One region of the Candidatus Brocadia sinica JPN1 genome, then DNA from elsewhere that is predicted to be linked to it. Evidence: riboswitches for the same ligand, from Rfam matches in the RefSeq annotation. Region 1 holds a riboswitch; each other region holds the start of a gene.

What was found. A riboswitch is a leader RNA that binds a small molecule or an ion and turns the genes downstream of it on or off. The one in region 1 is predicted to bind cyclic di-GMP.
Region 2: it holds a riboswitch for cyclic di-GMP, as region 1 does, so the genes downstream of both, BROSI_RS16790 (alkaline phosphatase family protein) here and BROSI_RS02165 (hypothetical protein) in region 1, are expected to answer to the same signal.
Region 3: it holds a riboswitch for cyclic di-GMP, as region 1 does, so the genes downstream of both, BROSI_RS00125 (hypothetical protein) here and BROSI_RS02165 (hypothetical protein) in region 1, are expected to answer to the same signal.
Region 4: it holds a riboswitch for cyclic di-GMP, as region 1 does, so the genes downstream of both, BROSI_RS01110 (hypothetical protein) here and BROSI_RS02165 (hypothetical protein) in region 1, are expected to answer to the same signal.

The regions. Positions count from the first base shown of each region.
Region 1 is NZ_BAFN01000001.1:483,712-488,530, forward strand. It holds gene BROSI_RS02155 (hypothetical protein) at 1-151, shown strand, start outside; gene BROSI_RS02160 (alpha/beta hydrolase) at 286-972, shown strand; cyclic di-GMP riboswitch class I at 1,369-1,464, shown strand; gene BROSI_RS02165 (hypothetical protein) at 1,646-2,215, shown strand; gene BROSI_RS02170 (PEP-CTERM sorting domain-containing protein) at 2,258-2,488, shown strand; gene BROSI_RS02175 (exosortase/archaeosortase family protein) at 2,653-3,474, shown strand; gene BROSI_RS02180 (exosortase C-terminal domain/associated protein EpsI) at 3,471-4,139, shown strand; gene cobK (precorrin-6A reductase) at 4,155-4,819, opposite strand, start outside.
Region 2 is NZ_BAFN01000001.1:3,669,878-3,674,696, forward strand. It holds gene BROSI_RS16780 (shikimate kinase) at 1-413, opposite strand, end outside; gene BROSI_RS16785 (shikimate dehydrogenase) at 435-1,931, opposite strand; cyclic di-GMP riboswitch class I at 2,292-2,399, shown strand; gene BROSI_RS16790 (alkaline phosphatase family protein) at 2,543-4,633, shown strand; gene BROSI_RS16795 (2-isopropylmalate synthase) at 4,679-4,819, opposite strand, start outside.
Region 3 is NZ_BAFN01000001.1:33,583-38,401, forward strand. It holds gene BROSI_RS00105 (O-antigen ligase family protein) at 1-802, opposite strand, end outside; gene BROSI_RS00115 (sulfotransferase family protein) at 1,200-1,526, opposite strand; gene BROSI_RS00120 (sulfotransferase family protein) at 1,580-1,852, opposite strand; gene BROSI_RS00125 (hypothetical protein) at 1,886-2,146, opposite strand; cyclic di-GMP riboswitch class I at 2,403-2,514, opposite strand; gene BROSI_RS00130 (FG-GAP-like repeat-containing protein) at 2,968-4,819, opposite strand, start outside.
Region 4 is NZ_BAFN01000001.1:244,949-249,767, reverse strand. It holds gene groL (chaperonin GroEL) at 1-549, opposite strand, end outside; gene groES (co-chaperone GroES) at 567-854, opposite strand; gene BROSI_RS01120 (response regulator) at 1,043-1,447, opposite strand; gene BROSI_RS01115 (UbiA-like polyprenyltransferase) at 2,059-2,952, shown strand; cyclic di-GMP riboswitch class I at 3,239-3,344, shown strand; gene BROSI_RS01110 (hypothetical protein) at 3,494-4,240, shown strand; gene BROSI_RS01105 (hypothetical protein) at 4,188-4,523, shown strand; gene BROSI_RS01100 (DUF2905 domain-containing protein) at 4,732-4,819, opposite strand, start outside.

The sequences.
Region 1 (4,819 bases):
GTATGATGCATGGAAAGAAGCGCTCGATAGCAAAATCAAGCAATTTTGTAGAAATAATTTAACTATGCAAGACTCTGTAAGACTGATTCAATCGTATGGCATACACAATTTCCGATTATCACAAACACTCTTAAGATCAATAGAACGATAGGGAGAGAGAAATTGGGGTGTGGAGAATGTGGAAGAAAAAATACAAGAATAATTTTTTCATACCCATCATCTTCTTCTCTTCCCTTTTTCTTTATTTTAGGCTCTTTCTGTAAACTGAGTGGTTGCATTTGAATCATGATTGAGGAATGCGTACATTTTCATTCAGATAAACTGAGGTTAGAAGGTATCCTGACATATAACGAAGATATGCAGTCATCCCCGGCAATCCTGTTATGTGCACCGCACCCCAATTTGGGTGGTGACATGGATAACAATGTTATTACGAGCATTGCCCGGGTATCAGTCAGCATGGGATTTGTATCCCTTCGGTTTAACTACCGGGGCGTGGGAAATAGTGAATGTCATATAAAGGGCGTTGCCCAGAGATTCCAATACTGGGATACATCCCTCAATGGCGGTGACTATACTGATGCCGTTGCGGATACCCATGCGGCTCTTCATTTTTTGGTTTCACAAATTGGCGTAACCCAGGAAATTTTTCTGGCAGGATATTCATTCGGCGCCGTCGCAGGCATGAGGGTGGGCGCAGAAAGCAAACACGTGAAGGCATTCGCTTCTCTATCAACGCCTTTTGGTCGGTACACCCTGGATTTTTTACAGGAATGCAAAAAGAGTAAATTATTTATTTACAGCCGGAATGATTTTGCAGCAACAGCGGAGGATACTCTAAGAGGTTTTGAAGGTCTATCATCCCCAAAAATTTTGGAATTAATAGAAGATAGTGATCATTTCTACAGAGGGCAAGAGGACGGCCTTTCACAAAAGGTCTGCGCCTTTTTTAAACTCCAAATCAACAGATGAATTGGCGAATTACCCGCTCAATTCAATTCAATCATTCATGTGTACACATAGTTGAACTATTGGGAGGTTTAACATGAAAGAGCTAATCTATTGCCCATATCGTTCTGATAATTTCCATACAGTTTCTTTCCCAGAAGGGAATCCATGTTGGCACACGGACATAACACAGTCCTAAAATATCCTGAATAAAGTAAAAATAATAATGAAGACACTTCCCGCTCTGATTGTATTTGAGAAACGCCTTGTGGGTATTATTGTGTTTTTCACAAAACTTATGATTGAAATCTTAGAAATATTTTATTTTTTACTTGACGAAGAATGATAGTTATTGTATATATTTAGGCGACTACATTGATGATATACCGCACAGTTGTAAAGTAGTAAACTTAAAATACAGAGCGATAAAGGTAAACCCTGAGTGATCAGGGGGCGCAAAGTAACAGGGTCTTTAAGTTTACAAGGATGTAATGATAAGATAGCCTTACTGCCGAAGGTGTTTTAAAAATATCTTCACAGTAAGGCTTTTTTGTTTATAGAGTTTAACCGTAGTAACGATGATTTAAAAGGGCGGCGTTTATTTGGGAAAGGAGGGAAGAAACCGAAATTAATTTCAAAAGTGGAATGCCATCGTATAAGAAAAAATTTAAAGATATTTTTTGAGGAGAAGGAGATTATGAAAATTGGCAGAATGAAAAAAGGATTATTTGGGTTAACGCTATTATTAATGATTTTTATGGTGGGGCAGATATGCCTTGCTGGTCAGAATGACGGGAAGATAGGAATCGGTCGCATTAAAATCTCAAATGATGATGAGGTGGTGAAAAAAACTTTCCAGGGAGGCAGCAGCAGTGGGAAGAAGGTTATTTTGTACGCTTCCTTCACCAGCGATGCGGAATCATCCATTGATGGCGCAGATTTACCCATTTGTTTGCCTGTTTTAGAAAAGGATTCCGCTTACATGTATGTTGCTTTTCGGGTAACGAAGGCAACAACAGCGGATATAAAATGGATTATCGACGGTCCAGGTTCAATTCATATTACTCACAATGAAGACGGGTTTGTGGATCCTATAGATGGTGGAACCTTAAAACCTGGTTACTGGTACTTTGCGTGGTTTAAGCTGGATCCCTCTGGGTTATCGGTTAATACCGTAAGTAGTTCATACACATTTACTGGAAAGGTAAGCATAGCAGGCAAGGACGATTGGGAAGATGATTCTTGTAAATTTCAGATTGTAAAATAAAGCTTCTACAAAATTACTTTTTAAGTGAGGAGGAATAGAAAAATGGAAAAGTGGACTCTTGGAATATTAACATTATTGATATCGCTTACGATATCGTTAAACAGTGTATTTGCAAAGAGTGGCGGCGGAGGAAGACCTGTGCCTGTGCCAGAACCTGTAAGCTGCCTGCTCTTTCTAGCGGGCGGCGCTACCTTGGTAACTTTACGGCGCTTAAGAAGTAAAAAGAATTCCAAAGTTTTCAATGAACATTCGCAGGACGCCAACGTACAATAGCGACTTTACGATAACACTTGGTGTAACATACAGACCTGACAACACACTCACTCTCATGGAAGAGAGTAAGTGTTGTTAGGAATTGTATAACTCTTTCTTACGATTTTGAATGCTTCGTTAAACCGTCAAATATGCATCCCGTGGCTTTGGATATTTAGATTACGATGATCCACTATTTCATTTGGATACTAACGGCATCACTTTATACCCCTCTTTTTTTTGTGCTTTATCGTCATGGCTGGAAGTCTTCTGATTATACGCACGCCTATTTTATCATACCTGTATTCTTTTGGCTTGTGTGGCGTAAACGCGCACTCCTGAGAGAGTCCATTCAAAAGAGTACACCGGGCAACAACTTCTTTGGCCTTTCTATCCTGCTATTGGGAATTTTTCTGTTTACTTTTGGTTGGCGGCAGGACTATCGGTTTCTTACTGCGCTTTCTTTACTTCCGGTTCTGTATGGATTGGTAAGTTATCTTTACGGATTAAAAGTAACAAAGATCTTATCTTTTCCTATTCTTTATCTGATATTGCTTGCGCCGATTCCCACCGGAATTATTGATAGCGTTACCCTGCCTATGCGTTATGGCCTTTCCGTTGCCACGGAGACGATCTTAAAACTTTTTCATTATCCAATCACAAGGGAAGGGCTTTTATTAACGATTGGCAAGACTGATTTGTTTATGGGACAACCTTGTAGTGGATTTCGTTCTATCGTTACGATGTTTTCTTTGGCTTTAATTTATGCATATATAAATAAGGGCAGCATATCCAAAAAAGGTGTCCTTGTCTCTTCCATTATTCCTCTTGCGCTCGTGGGCAATCTTATCCGGATTATAACCTTATGCCTTATCACCTATTATTTTGGCGAGGAAGCTGGCCAGGGATTTTTTCATAGCATGAGCGGCGTTGTAATATTCGTGTTTATCATTCTGGGATTAATTGGATTGGAATATTTGCTTGAAAGATGCAGGATAACAAGATGAATAAGAAGAAAAAAGGATTGATACCTATCGCATTGTTGTTATGCGCTATTATTTATTGCTTCGGTTTTCCAAAAGCAAAATATGAAAGCCTGAATATCCTTTCCCAATTGAAAATACCGCTTGAGATTAACGGATGGCAGGGAAGGGATGTGGAGCAAGAATGGAATATGGAGGGCGAAGAATATAATTTTGTTAGCCAGGCATTGGATCGTGAATATGTCAATGCAGATGGTAAAAATCTTTTTTTACTCGTACTGGATGCAGGCAATTTTCACAATCCAAAGGTATGTTCTAATAGTTCCGGCTTTAAAGTCATTGAATTAAATAACCTTGAGTTTCATGTAGTAAATCGTACATTTCAAGCTCATAGTCTTTATACCGAAAAGGATGCCGATGGTTTTCTGATAATTTATTGGATTTGTATCGATAAAAACGTCGTTGATTGGACAGAACAGAAAATAAAACAGTTATGGTTCTCATTGATTAATAAAAAAAGGGCTGGTCTCATGATCCGAGTTGATGTGCCCACGAAAGAAGATACTATCGGGGACGCCTTGAAATTGGCGGAAGATTTTATTGCAGATTTAGGATGGGCAATGTCTTCAGATCAGGCAAGCTATATTTTCGGAAATCCAGGAACAGTTGCTGATCTATCTCTAAAGTAAGACAATTCTACCCCGTTAATGCATTTTAACCATATTTATCACCTCATCAATAGACGAGTATTTTTGAGGAAAGTCTATTCCCGGTCTCCCGATGACTATCGTGTCTATCCCTTCTTTGAGCGCCGCATGAATCTTTTCGAGCACGCCTCCCACCTCGCCACTGTCTTTTGTCACCATCGTACTAATATGATACTGCCTGAACATAGCCCGGTTCAAATCCTCTGAGAACGGACCGTGCATGGCGATAATACGTGTGGGTGGAATCCCCATATCCAGACACAAAGCAATATGCTCAGGTACAGGGAGGATGCGCACATACAATTCTTTTTCATCCTTCAGGATGATAAATTTAGCAACGCTTGATATGCCCGTTGTCAGAAATATTCTTTTCCCAAATGTCCTGGACCTGTCTATGGCCTCAGCCATAGTCTTAACCTTGTGGATCAAGGGATGCATTGGAATCTCCATCTCCTGCCTTTCAAAGCGGAGGTACCGCGTATTGGTTTTTTTACAGGCATCCATTGCATTCTGAGACGCCTCTATCGCATAAGGGTGAGTTGCATCTATTACTGTATCTATTCCCTTTTCTTTGATTAACCATGAAAATCCATGAGCGTCCAAACGACCCTGCAAACAAACGGTCTCTAAACCCATCTGTTCAAACATCTTTTTACCATATT
Region 2 (4,819 bases), 3.2 Mb from region 1:
TATGCTAAAAGGTATTCAATTTCCTCATATGCGCCACGATTCGTAAGGCTTGGTCTTCTCTGCTGTGTTTGTGTATCTTCGTGGATTCTTTTGTAGATGGTATCCACGTCAGCATCCAGATAGATTATGATCCCGTTTTTCCTGAGTTTCCTTACATTCTCCTCCCTCAGGATTGCACCTCCGCCCGTGGCAATGACCTTGTTGTCGAGAATACATAACTCCGAAATGATTTGCGCCTCGATTTCCCGAAATAATTTTTCTCCACCAACTGCAAAAATGTTTTTAATGGTCTTTCCTTCTTTCTGTTCCAGGTACTCATCGGCATCGATAAATTCTTTGCCCATCCGTTGAGCGAGTATTTTGCCTACGGTTGTTTTGCCGGTACCGCGAAAACCGATTAAGATAATATTCAATTCTGATACAAGTGATCTTTGTCACTCTCCAACTAATTTTTTATAGGCAATTTCTCTGATTAATTTGAGTGGTGGTTTTATTCCTGTCCACAACTCAAACTGTGCCGCTGCCTGGTTTACAAACATTGGCAAACCACCAATAATTGTACAACCCCGAGATTTGGCTTCACGCAACAATCTTGTTTCTATCGGGTTGTAAATAGTATCAAAAACGACCATGTTGGGTTTTAGTTGATCTTTATCAATCGGGGTTTCATTGACTGCGGGAAACATGCCCACAGGCGTGGCATTAATCAGGATGTCTGTTTGCATGGAAGGCAGATCATCGGGTTTTATGGATAGACAGCCAACATCTCTGGCGAGTGACTGTGCCCGCTCATAATTCCTGTTTACCAGGGATACTTGTGCGCCACATTCCTGTAATCCAAAAGCGATCGCCCGGGCGGCGCCACCGGCGCCTAACAAGGTAACGTGTTTTCCTTTTAGATGCTCGTGCTTTTCGCCCATTCCGGATGCATGATCAGTGTCCCCCAATGCTTGAATGGCTGCCTTACAATCTGTATTATAACCAACCAGTTTGCCGTCCTTGTTTACGATGGTGTTTACTGCACCGATCTTCTTTGCCATAGGGTCTACTGCGTCCAGATGATTTATTGCGGATTCTTTATGCGGAATTGTTACGCTATACCCTTTTACATCCAGTTCCCTAAACGCTCTGATAAAGTCATCGATTTTGTCTACCTTAAAAGGAACGTAAATATTATTCAAATTCATTTCCTTAAAGAGTGTATTATGGATAACTGGACTAATGCTGTGAGAGACGGGGTTTCCAATTAATCCGTAGATTGCCGTTTGTTTATTTTGTATTTGTGCCTGATAGACATGTAAAAGTTCGTGAATGCTGATCTGCCCTGGGGCGGATTCCTTTCCCTTCTGGAGAGACGCAAAAGTCAGATAGCTGCCAAATCTTTTATACAAGATGCGGCTAATGATGCCATAGTCGCCCATACAGAATGAAATTAATGGTGTCTGTGCTTGCTGGAGTAAGCGATATATTTTGATGTTATCTGTAATAGTGTTTGCATAAGTAACTATTTTTATAATATCAGCGCCATACCGGCTCAGTTTTTGATAAGTAACGGTCAGGTCATCGGGTGTTTCACGAAAATTATGGTAGGAAACAATGAGTTTCGTTTTACTCGCAGGGACACGGCGCTCCGTGTCCCCACGCATATTTTGAATGCTGTCATGTTCAACATCGACGAAATCAGCTTGTAACTGGATAGCGAGTTTTAGAAGCGCAATCCTCTCTTCTTCGCTTCCGCCGAACTTGCCACCTTCTCTGACGGGTCTGTTCGTAACAATCACAGGCTTAACTCGCCTTTCCAATATCCGCTTCAGATCTGGATTTTTTATGTAGTCAAGACGTAATTCGACAATGTCCGCAAACTTTGATGCATCTTCCATATCCCGGAGAACATCATCAAGGTTGTTTGCAATGATGGGTATGCAAATCATTTTTTCCCGAGCAAGTGGATAAGAAATAAAATGTAATAGAAACTATTGAATTTCAGGGAAGTTTACTTTTGCCTCTTTGGTGTACCAAGACAGTTCTTTTGCCAAGAATTATACAATTTATTATAAATGCAAAAACGAAAAATCAAAATGTAAATTTCAATAAATGTTCCATGTACTCGTGTGTATTAATTTCTTAGCAGAAATTTTGCGATATTTATTGTCGGTCATGTATTGCCCTGAAAAGGTAATCCGACTCATTCACGTCTTGATAAATTTATTTTTTGACTTGACAAATAATTTTGAATAGAGTAAAACGATTTCCATTTGATCAGGTAAAAATACCCAACAAAGTGGAAGATATCACGAAAAAGGTAAACCCTGAGTGATCAGGGGACGCAAAGTAGTGGGTCTTTAGTAAATAAGCATTTATCCCAGAGATTAGTTTATAAAGACAGCCTTACTGCCGAAGATGTTTACGAAAAATCTTTGCAGTAAGGCTTTTTTGTTTTAGGTCATTGTTGCAGTAAATACATGTGCAACGGAAAAAAACATTCAGGATCATTATCAGCACAATGAAAACCACAATCTCACATGGAAAGGAGCAAAGAAAAATGGAAAAGCAAATACAAAGGGCTATAACTATAGTAACTTTTTTTGCAGTAATTTTATTTTCCTTACCGCTTCTGGCTTATACAACAGAAAACGTTTTTGTGGTTGTTATTGATGGTTTGAGGAATAATGAGGCATTTGAAGATGCCGATCACGATCTCATACCTCACATTTGGAATGATCTCCGGCCTCAGGGTACAATATATACAGAATTCTACAATGATTATTTAACCACTTTTACAACCCCCGGCCATATGGCAATTGTTACTGGTCAGTGGCATGTTGCTCCTAATCTTGCCAATGTCGTATCAGGCGGTATTTACGATGTACGTCCCGAAGCGCCAACCATCTTTGAGTATTTTCGGTACCATACCGGTAAACCGAAGGCGAGTTGTTTGGTTGTAACAGGGAAAAAAAATAATATACAACTGGACTGGTCTCTGGAACCCACCTATGGCCCTAATTATGCAAGTTTATTGTTTGAGGGCGGGAACGATACTGACACCTATGCGCTGTTAAAAACAAAGTTAGAGGCGCATCATTCCAACCTCGTAGTGGTAAACCTTCGGGACGTTGACGAAGCCGGACACACCGGTGACTGGGTTACATACACCGGGGCAATTAAAAAGGCGGATGAATTGGTCTATCAGATTTGGACGCAGTTAATACAGGGGGATGCGTTTTATGCAAATAAGACAACCATGATTGTTACATCAGATCATGGCCGTCATGACGATGAATATGGAGGATTTCAGGAGCATGCCGGGATGTGTCACGGATGCCGTCATGTTCTGTTTTTGGGCATAGGCCCTGATACTCCGGCAGGACTGGAAATCCCTGAGAGACGTTATCTGAGAGATATCGCTCCAACGGTTGGAGAATTCCTTGGCTTTCCCACTCCGTTTGCCCGCGGGCAGATAATGACCGGCATCTTTTCTCAGAATCCTGACCCGAAAATTCATGTTTACTGCCGGAATCCACGGGTGAAAATTTTTAATGGGAAGGTGTTTGTTGTTTGGTCGCAGAATGATCCGACCGATACGGGGAATGAACATGTCTTTCTCATGAAGAAAGATTCGGCAGATATGTTCTTTAGCAATCCCATACCGGTTGATTCACAGAAGGCACGCTGGGCTTTTTTCCCTGCCGTGACTGCCAATAAAGACGGCCTTCATGTTGTCTGGCTAGACGGACGTGCCCTGGACGGGATTCACGATACATGGTCGGTATATTACCGGAAAAGTCCGGATTATGGATCGACCTGGGAAAATGAACAACTCATTGCAACCAGTACGTTTGAGTCTGCCGACCCTCTTTCAATGGAAATAGTAGGAGAACCCGAAATTATCTCCAATGAACTCGGTGAACTCATTATCACCGTCCGTTATAAGAGAGGTTCTGGCCAGAACAGGAGGATTACCAGTTTCCGATCAGCAGATGGAGGGAGAAACTGGGTTGAAATCATGGTTAAGCAGGATAACTTCTCACCCATTCAATATAGTCCTATAACCATGGAAGGGCCAAAAGAGGCCTCGATGGTGTGGATTGATCTGGCGCCGACCCCGAATAAGCCCAACTATTATAATTGGGAGGTCTTTTTTATGCGCACCATGAACTCCGGTACAACGTGGAAAGACCTGAACCGTTTAACGAATGATGCCGGTTACTCATACTTGCCCATGCTTGCCTGGGGTGGGAGAAAACTGATTACCGTGTGGGCGAACCGGGATCCATCCGGAACACCATGGAAATTGTGTATCCGGCCAAGTACTAACAAAGGGTGGTCCTGGGGTAGCGTCCTTACCATCCCACTAGGCGACTCGTCAGCGTGGCAACCGGCAATTGTATGGAATTCTGCCAGGAATGAATTCTTCATGTCCTGGACTGATTATGCATCAGGTGTACCAGATTTACGTTCAAGTACAAGTAAAAACGGAGTGAACTGGTCCATGCCGGTCACAATCAACTCTCAATCAACCAATATTTTCCGTTGCAAACCTCATGTGACGTCAGGAGACGGTTTATTGTACCTGGTATGGGAAGAACAGGTTCCCGGCGCAGGGGATTGGGTAATTGGTACAGCTTCTCTGTGATTGAGAAGTGCATTTGAAATTTATTTGGGTTTCTTGATGGGGTAACTACTTTTGTTTCATTGCAGCCACCTTGTTGATGGCATTTAAATAGGCCTTTGCGCTGGCCTCGATGATATCAGTGCTTACCGCACGGCCCCCGATAGTTTTCCCATCCACTTCGACATTTACATAAACCTCACCCATTGC
Region 3 (4,819 bases), 450 kb from region 1:
CAGGCGCCGTAATCTTAAAATTCTTTCTAACCAGATTCCATACAAGAAGCAGAACAGCTATCCCTATCCACACATTTCTGGTATAGGTTTTATATATTGAAAAAAGCAGCAGCGCCATAAAAACAAACCAGAATATTTTCCTGGAACTTCTTGCAGATATTGAATAGAAAAAAAGACAAACGGGAAAGACTGACAATAAATAATAAGAAATGAGATTAGCATAAGAACCAAAGGTACCATAACGAATATACCCCCCCATCATATAATAAGTTCCCTGCATGTAATTCTTTATGAAGAGGGCATACGGTATCAAAAAGGCTATAAAAATACTCCAGCATATTGTATCTATCCTCTTTCTATAAGTTTTATCTCCCCCGCGAAGAACCACTAAAATAGTTATATTAAGGATCAAAAATCCTTGAAGCAACTTAAGCCAGTATCCGAAACCCGTTATGAAGTCCTGGGTAAAAAATATCGGAACAATACTTAAACCCATGAAGACGCCATAGACCTTGTTTACACTTAAACGGAAGATATTATAACCGGAGAAAAGAAAATAACATAAAGAAAGCGCTGCGACTGAAACTCCCATATATTGCGTTATTCTAATATCTCCAGCTGCTTCAACATCATAAAAGACATCAACAATACTTCTGCTTGCCAAAAGAAAATAAAAGGCATACTCTATCTTAGTAAAAAAAATAAGCAGAAAGACCATGGCGCCCAGTATGGCAAAGGCTTTGAAATCGTGCTGTAAAATCATGAGGCCGAAAAAACAGGATATCAGCCCTGCAAAAAACATGTTGAGAGATTTTTCATTAATCGCGCTTTTTATTAGCATATGAGGATATATACAAGGATAATTATTGAATGAATCAGTTGTCATCCATTTTACGAACGGCGCTTCCCAAGATTCTCTTTACTTGCATTATACGAATTAGCCGTTGTGGTAAACCAATGAGTAAACTCATCATCATAAATAAAATATCAGATACGTTTAGAACATTATATTCAATTTCATAGTTGTATTTCTTCAGATAATGCCCTGCCAACATATTAAAAATCTTGACTTCTCGGGGAAGCAGATTCTTTTTCCATTTATTCGTATTTTCCTTGTTCAGTGGTTTGAATATTAACTCTGAATGATGTGGTATCGTATGTTTGTGACTAGTCTTATAAAAATCCAGCAGTGGGATCCTCTAGAGTCGACCTATCCCTATTACAGAACAAATGGATTTTATTGTATTCTCAGGATTTTCCAACAAATCTTCATAGCGAATGGTTATTTTATTTTCTTCGGGTATTTTCTTAAAAGATTTTTCAATTCTGAATAGTTTATACCTCCAATCCAGGGCAGCAGCGGCAACATTATCATTGAAGGAATTCATTTTCCGCCAGCTATCAAACACATCTCTTCCATCACGCACGATGTGTATAAACTTAGCATCAGGAAACAACGTTTGTAAAATATCTATTTTCCGGAAAAAAGAGGGTGTCTTGTTACCCCAAATACTTTTTTCCTTCACTCCGGCAATATGCAGAGAATATCCTGTCTATAAGCTCCCTTAGTGTTAATTTTTCATGGTGAGAGAATTGTGAGAAAAAAATCGTTATAATGACCATCAACATATGTCGATTGAAAGTCGGATTTTGATGAAAGAAAATTGCCAAAAGACCTTAAAGCGCTACCGGAGATAGAGCGTTTAAGATATTTCTTTCGTAAAAATGGCATTAAAAAAAAAGATTCTCTCGGTATGGCAATCTGAGAATGGGTATTTAAGATCAGGCGAAGCAACGTGGTACCAGACCTCTGGGTACCTACGATAAAAAATTGTTTTTTTACTGAATTCATACGACTTCTTTTCCGGCCGCAATAACCCCTTGTTTATAAAAGTTTTATATAAGTCTCTCCGTGCGGACGGAATGATGTCTCCTTTACCTGCAGCGGTTGCTTGGTTGCATTATCCGCCAGCATCTCTTCCATCGTTCTCGATTTTGCAGCCTCTAGCTGATGAGTTTGTTTTTGCATTTCTATTTTATTTTCTTCCACAAGCCTTGGAGCAGCAGCATTTGCTCCAACGTGAATAAGTGCAGGCAATAACAAAGTAGCTTGCGATAGTAACAGTAACCTACATATTTTACGCATATTCTCCTCCTTCTCTTCTTTAAATTAAAAAACAAAAGTACGCTCCAAAATTACTATTTACAAATTGATTTTTTTTGATGCACCCCCCCTTTCTTAAGTTAAACATGGACAAACAAAGTTTGTCGTTCGATTGAGCGCTTACGACAAAGTCCATGCTACCCTGTAACCCGCTCAAATAAAATGAGAATTCTTATACAATTAAATTTTAAAATGCCAAAAAAAAAGGCCTTACTGCAAAGATATTCTAAGATACATCTTCGGCAGTAAGGCTGTCTCATGAGCGGTTTAAATTGTTTAAACTGCTTAAATGGCTGACGAGATCCTTTACTTTGCGCCCCCTGATCACTCAGGGTTTGCCTTTTTCGGGACGGTATTTTTCGTACGAATCCTAATTTTTTGTTAAATTATGTCAACAATAATTCTATCCATAGATCAGGTTAAAAAAACTTGTAAAAAATGACTTAGAAGGCATCAACCAAGCATACTTTTAATTGTCAAAAAGAATGCCACAAACAAGACCAAAATGTTTATCGTGTAATATTTATCATAAACCATTTGGATGCAGTCTATTATAAGATACCATAAAGCAGAATCGTCCGTTGCTAAGGCAAAGGAAAAGTGTGACATGGCACACAAGTGTGACGTCGCACTTATGTGCCATGTCACACAAAACCCTTTTTTATTTGTTCATCGATATAAACTTCACCAGCTTCAATTGAACTGCCTATTTGAAATTGTTTTGAATTTCTGATTTCATGCCTTGGTGTTAACGGTTTTCTATGAATAAAACTTACAAAAAAGTTTTTAAAGGTAACACTCTACTACAGGGCATTATACAAATCCTGCACTTCCTGGTCGGTCAAGGCACGTTTGTAAATTCTAACATCATCAATCGTACCATTAAAATAACCATTAAACCCTGTATGCCCTATTCTCATGTTGGAATACAATGTCAATGGCACAACCGTATTCCCCGCCGGATGGGTTCGAGTATTGGCCAGCTGCCCATTTACATAGAGCATCTGTTTCCCTGTAGCCTTGTTGTAAGTGCCAACTACATGATACCAACCACCAACCGAATTGACCAAATCCTTTATAGCAGTTTTCTGTGTCTTATTTCCACTTCCATCCTGTGTCACGAGGATAAATTGAAGTGTATCAGGTGCGGTTTTATAAAATCGCACATCAAAACCCTCTCGAAGTTGCAAACTTGGATTCCATCCATATCCACCAAATATGGCATCAACACCCGTTGCATCATTTGCATTTTTATAGAACCATGCAGCAATGGAAATCTCTTCATGATTCATACGGGAAATTGATACGTAATCGTTGATTCCATCAAAGCTTAATCCATTTCCACTCTTCCCGGTCGTCCATGCGGCTCCGTTCACAGCGCCATCATTACCGTTGCCAGACGCATCAGTTGCAATCGCTCCTGCCCCCTCATCAAACGGATAGTGGGCTACCATAGAGTCATTTATATTCGTCTCGACAGTTGTTAGCTCCTGGTTCGCTGAAATCTGGCTTAATGTCTGGACGGCGCCACTTGGCCAGAATATATTAATAGTATCTACCACACTTATATTCCCCAAACCAAAATGAAGTGGGGACACCCCCTGTGAATAAACTTCACCTCCATTCCCATTTAGCTGGCGTGTTTGAATCCCCTGAGAAGTATTTAATACTACCCTGGCGCCAATTCCTGATCGGTTACTCTTTGTGCCTACCAATTTAATTTTTATCCAGTTATTACCATTCCCAGGATTTTTGTAAAGTATTGCCTTCCCATTTGATAGAGGAAATCCCCATCCAAATCCGTTCGACAAAAACAAATCCAGATTTCCGTCATTATTAAGATCTCCCCATGCTGCGCCATAATGACGTCCAACTGCATTTACCGCCGCGCCAACTCCGGCCGTCCCAGTAATATCCTCGAAAGTTCCGTCTCCCAGATTACGATAGAGGGTATTTGTCCTGTTTCCCAGGACATCGCTTGCGTCTACAACATATAAATCTAAATACCCATCATTATCAAAATCTCCCCAAATTGCCCCACTATTATTGCCGATGTGTCCGGTACGTGATTCCTCGGTTACATCGGTAAAAGACCCATTTCCATTATTCCGATAAAGTGTTGATTTAAAATTTGTCTTTATTATAGGTGAATTAGTCTCCACTTGCGAAAAATTCCCGTCAGATATAATATGCCCCCAAAAACCAGGTCCAGATACACTTACAGTCTTAGTCCATTGTATATGCCATGTATTACCCGTTTCTTCTTTCCAAACGAAGAAGGCATTTTCTTTTCCAACATTAATCATCGGCATGCCGGTAACTTCATCGGAATTCAGAGTAAAAGGAATTGTGAGGGGATTTTTTCTATCCTTCCCAACGAATACAGAAGCGGTATTTTTCTGACCATTTATCCGGAGATCAAAAGTAATATTACTACCCGGCTCACATCGAAAGGTCACATCCCCGGGTTCGGTGAATCCAGCTAATGTATTACTAAAATCAATCCTTGTTTGATCCCAAAACAGTGCTCTATGATAATCATTATTGCCCCTGGCAACATAAAGGTCAATGAATCCATCATTATTATAATCCCCCCACGCAACACCCCTCACCGTTTCCTTGTTTCCAACAATAAAGGAATTATTCAGATTGTAG
Region 4 (4,819 bases), 240 kb from region 1:
CAGACTTTTCCCCTCTTCCACCGTTATAACACCGTCTTTGCCGACCTTTTCCATGGCATCTGCTATTTGGTTGCCAATCTCTTCATCATTGTTACCGGCGATTGTGGCAATTTGCGCAATCTCTTTTTTGCCTGATATTTTAATGCTCATCCTGGTTAATTCTTTTATCAGGGCATCCACGGCCTTTTCTATCCCGTGCTTAATATCTACAGGATTTGCGCCTGCCGTAATATTTTTGAGGCCTTCCTCAAAAATAGCTTCCGCTAAAAGCGTTGCCGTAGAGGTGCCATCGCCTACCATATCGTTTGTTTTGGAGGCAGCCTCTTTGACCATTTTAGCTCCCATATCTTCATACGGGTCTTCCAGTTCAATTTCCTTTGCAACGGTAACACCGTCGTTGACTATAGCCGGGGAACCAAAACCCTTTTCAATGACGACATTGCGGCCTTTCGGTCCTAACGTAACCTTAACGGCTTGAGCCAGCTTCTTGATGCCCTTTTTTATAGACTCACTGGCGTCATACCCATAGATAATCTTTTTTGCAGCCATCACTACCTCCTGAAATATTAGTCAATTACAGCCAAAATATCATCTTCAGACATCAGCAGATATTCTTCGCCATCAATCTTCACTTCGGTGCCACCGTAAGAACTGAATAGTACCCGGTCACCCTTCGCAACCTGAAACTTTGCCCGCTCCCCGCTCTTTAATAATCTCCCGTCTCCAAGGGCAACAATCTTACCTTCCCTCGGTTTTTCTTTTGCCGTATCGGGTAATAAAATACCGCCCGCAGTCTTTCCTTCCGCTTCAACCCTCTTTATTAATATCTTCTCACCTAATGGCCTTACATTCATATCTCAAATCACTCCTTTCTTTAAACGTCCTAAATACGCTGACATGAATCCGTCATTGAGAGGACATCCGCTTTGCTCAGTATAAACTCCGCGAAGCAATCTCAAGACTGTGATTGCTTCGCCGTTCCTCTTGGCAATGACAACTTTTCTTTTAGCCTTTACCCTCGAATAAATGCGGACCTGATGAATTATTTCCAATAGTATTTCGCAATAACCTGCTCTACGGAATCCCGTAATATATTGATGTTAATCGGTTTTGGTATCAGGGTATACACATCCTCGCTTATAAGATCAATTTGAAGCTCCTTTGTTATTTCGCCCGACATAAAAATGCAAGGAATGGCAAGACTAATCTCCTTTTTTATAATCTTAAATGTTTCAAGTCCGCTATAATCAGGAAGGTGTACATCCAAAATGAGAAGATGTACCTCTTCCGTCTTGGCTATCTTAACCGCCTCTCGTCCACAACTGGCAAGATATGTTGTGTAACCCTTCGGTTTAAATACGTCTTTTATACTATCACGGCATGATTCATCGTCATCCGTTATAAGAACTGAATAATGCCCCGCGCGTGGATCTAACAATGCCATCATAATTGAATCCTCACTCAATTTTGAGAAAACATAAACTCTGACAGAGCAAATAATATACCAACAAAATCTTCTCACATTTTCAAAAGATGTACATCCTGTTTTCACTCGGGTAATCAGATGATTGCGTTCAATACAAAAAATCTCTATTAATTTATAGAGTAATTAGTTATGACTCACTTAATTTTTGACTTAATTTTAATTGTACAAATTTTTTTTTCCTTGGCAACACGATTTTATCGTTGTCATTATGACACTTTTGAGGTAAATAAATTCTTATTGCTGCCACTCTGACAGATACGCCGGCCATAAGGCATAATTACATCCCGACTACGTCCTTGATTAATACATCGTTTGTTCCTATAATCTCCAATTTGATAATCTATACCGGGCGCGGGCAAACGGAGTTTGTCCGTGCTGGGCTTGAAGCATTAACTTTCTGCAACGCCCTTATACATCTCCTTTCGAGAGGATACTAGAAAAGTCCCGTCCCGGCAGGGGACTACCCCGTGAGCCCAGTCGAACGATTCAGGGGGGTGGGATTTATCTTATTATAAAAAAGCCGCCAAAAGTGTTAAATGTAATCGTCCCCTAAAAGTTACGATAAGCGCATTATGAGTGAAACACACAAAGTCAAAATGGGGTTTTCGTATCTGCTGAAAAAGATTACTTCGATATTCGATTTAATCAAATTCAGTCATACCATATTTTCCTTTCCCTTTGCCGTGATGAGCGCATTTCTAGCGGCAGGCGGCATGCCAGGACTGAAACAATTACTGCTCATCCTTGCGGCGCTGATAGCAGCAAGGAGCGCCGCCATGTCGTTCAACCGGCTGGTTGACACCTCATACGACATTCACAATCCACGTACCGCATATCGTGTCGAACTGCAGAAGAAAATCGGAAGAAAGTACGTATGGATATTCACCTTCTTGTGCGTCATTCTTTTCATTATTTGTGCATGGTTACTCAATCGGCTGGCCTTTTATATGTCTCCGCTGGCCATCCTTGTCGTCTTCGGGTATTCGTACACAAAGCGGTTTACCCATTTGTCTCATTTTGTGCTGGGCATTGCATTAGGGCTGTCACCCCTTGGCGCATGGGTAGGGATTCAGGGAACGCTGGCGGCTCCCCCTTTCCTGCTGAGTCTTGCCGTTGTATTGTGGACGGCGGGATTCGATATTATTTATGCCTGTCAGGACGTGGAACATGACATAAAATCGGGATTATATTCCCTTCCGAAGAAATTAGGCATTAAGGGGGCGCTAATACTTTCTGCCGTATTACATCTTTTCATGGTAGGGGTGCTGCTGGCAGTATCCCGATACACAGATTTAGGTATTCTGTATACGATCGGGGTATGTATCGTTGCCGCTTTGCTTATTTATGAACATTCCCTCGTCAGGCCAAAAGATCTATCAAAAATCAATACAGCCTTTTTTACCGTGAATGGAATTATCAGTGTCGGCCTGATGGGCATAACCTTACTAGATATCTTTGTGAGATAAGTTTGGATTTAGGGAAGGGGGGGTAAAAATGGTACGAGGAAGTTAAAAACAATAGTCTGGTACGTCGGAAATGGCATATCATATCAATGTGTCATGGCACACTTGTGTGACGTCACACTTCTGTGTCACAACACACTTTTTTCATTTTCTTTGGATAAATCGATTGCTATTTATACCTGTCATGTTATAGTTATAAGTTATTAATAAACATTGTTTTATGGAATAATTAATTTAAAGTCCACTTCTGTGTTTATATTCTGGCGTTTGTTTTGCTCCTACTAAATTGTTACGACAAAGGTAAACCCTGAGTGATCAGGGGGGCGCAAAGTAAAGGGTCTTTAAACTATTTTCCTGCAAACGCAGGAAAATAGAAAGATAGCCTTACTGCCGAAGACGTTTTTTTCCAAAGATCGTCTTTTGCAGTAAGGCTTTTTTTTGAGTACGGGAGGTGAATACGGAAATCAATTTTCGTATCAGGTAAGATTTATGATAATGTAGACAAGAAAGAAGTCATTTTTGTGGATAACAAAAAGAGGAGAAAATGATGAATCGTTTATGGATGGAAGTCGCAGTATGCAGGTGGTGGAAAATAGGACTTTTAAGTGTTTTATGTTTAGCCGGATGGTCCGGATGGGTAAAGGCAGACTCATTGGGATTGAGCTTTGAGGCGAGGGTGACATGCCAGAGGTCAATAGAAGAGGTCTACTGGAAACATACGATATGGCCTGAGGAAAATACCTCCCCGAAACCACCACTGAGCGAGGTTATATTTGAAGATGAACTGAGAAAGAAGGTGGAGGAGACGCTGAGGATGTCAAAGGCTCTGGAGGTTATCTGGAAGCAGCCGGTCGATGGGTATCAGCTCCAGGCGGAAATGGAGCGAATGGCAGAGACAACCCGGAACCCTGAGATATTACGTGAACTATGGTCGGCGCTAGGTAATGATCTACAGTTGATAGCAGAGTGTCTGGCAAGACCCTTGTTAATGGAAAGGCTTAATACACGAATAGAGGACATGAAGGGGATGGGAGGGGAATGCCGTGAGGTGGAATGGAGGAAAGGGACAAATCTAGGAGAAGAGGCAACGGAGAACAGGAGTGGAGACGTCCTGGAACTGTCAGAGGATGAGTGGCAGGAGGCGATTGGAAAGTTGGCTGAGGCTTTTTGGAGGGGAGGAACAGGATATACCGTTGCGTCGTGTAAGCGCATTACAGGAGTATGGGGAGAGGTTTTATGTGATGGAGGTATTGAGGAAAGGGTCAGATCGAGTAAAGGTAGCCGTTGTTGAGTGGAAAAAGAAAGGGTTTGATGAGTGGTGGGTACGGATGGGTGAGCGGTTTGCCCCTGAGGTGGAAGGTGAGGCATTTACCTGTCGTTTCCTGAAATTGCAGCAGGAGCCCCCCCTACCCTATGCGCTCAACACCTGGTCTGCAATGCCTACGGGGGCAGCCCCCACTGCCCGATACTGGCACACTGCGGTGTGGACGGGCACGCAGATGATTGTGTGTGGGGGTACTAGGACTGATGGCTCTAATAATAATCTCAGCACCGGTGGACACTATACTCCATGAGAACTGATGCAGTGTCCAATTACAAAGGCCAAAACATGCAGAGAGGTTTGGTTAAAGTTCAACCCCCTCCCCTGATACATCAATACCAGGGGAGGGGAAAGCTTATGGAAAGGTTTATATAGCCGGAAATTCCAAAAAATGAAGGACCAATTTAACTGTATGTATTTATTCTCCTTTTTGCAGTCTGAATTCTAACTCCTCGTCTGTTTTATCTTCTGCTCAATAACCACATGATCAGGGAAAAGATGATACTGATGATGATGCAGGTGGTGATGGGAAAGTAGAAACTAAAGTTT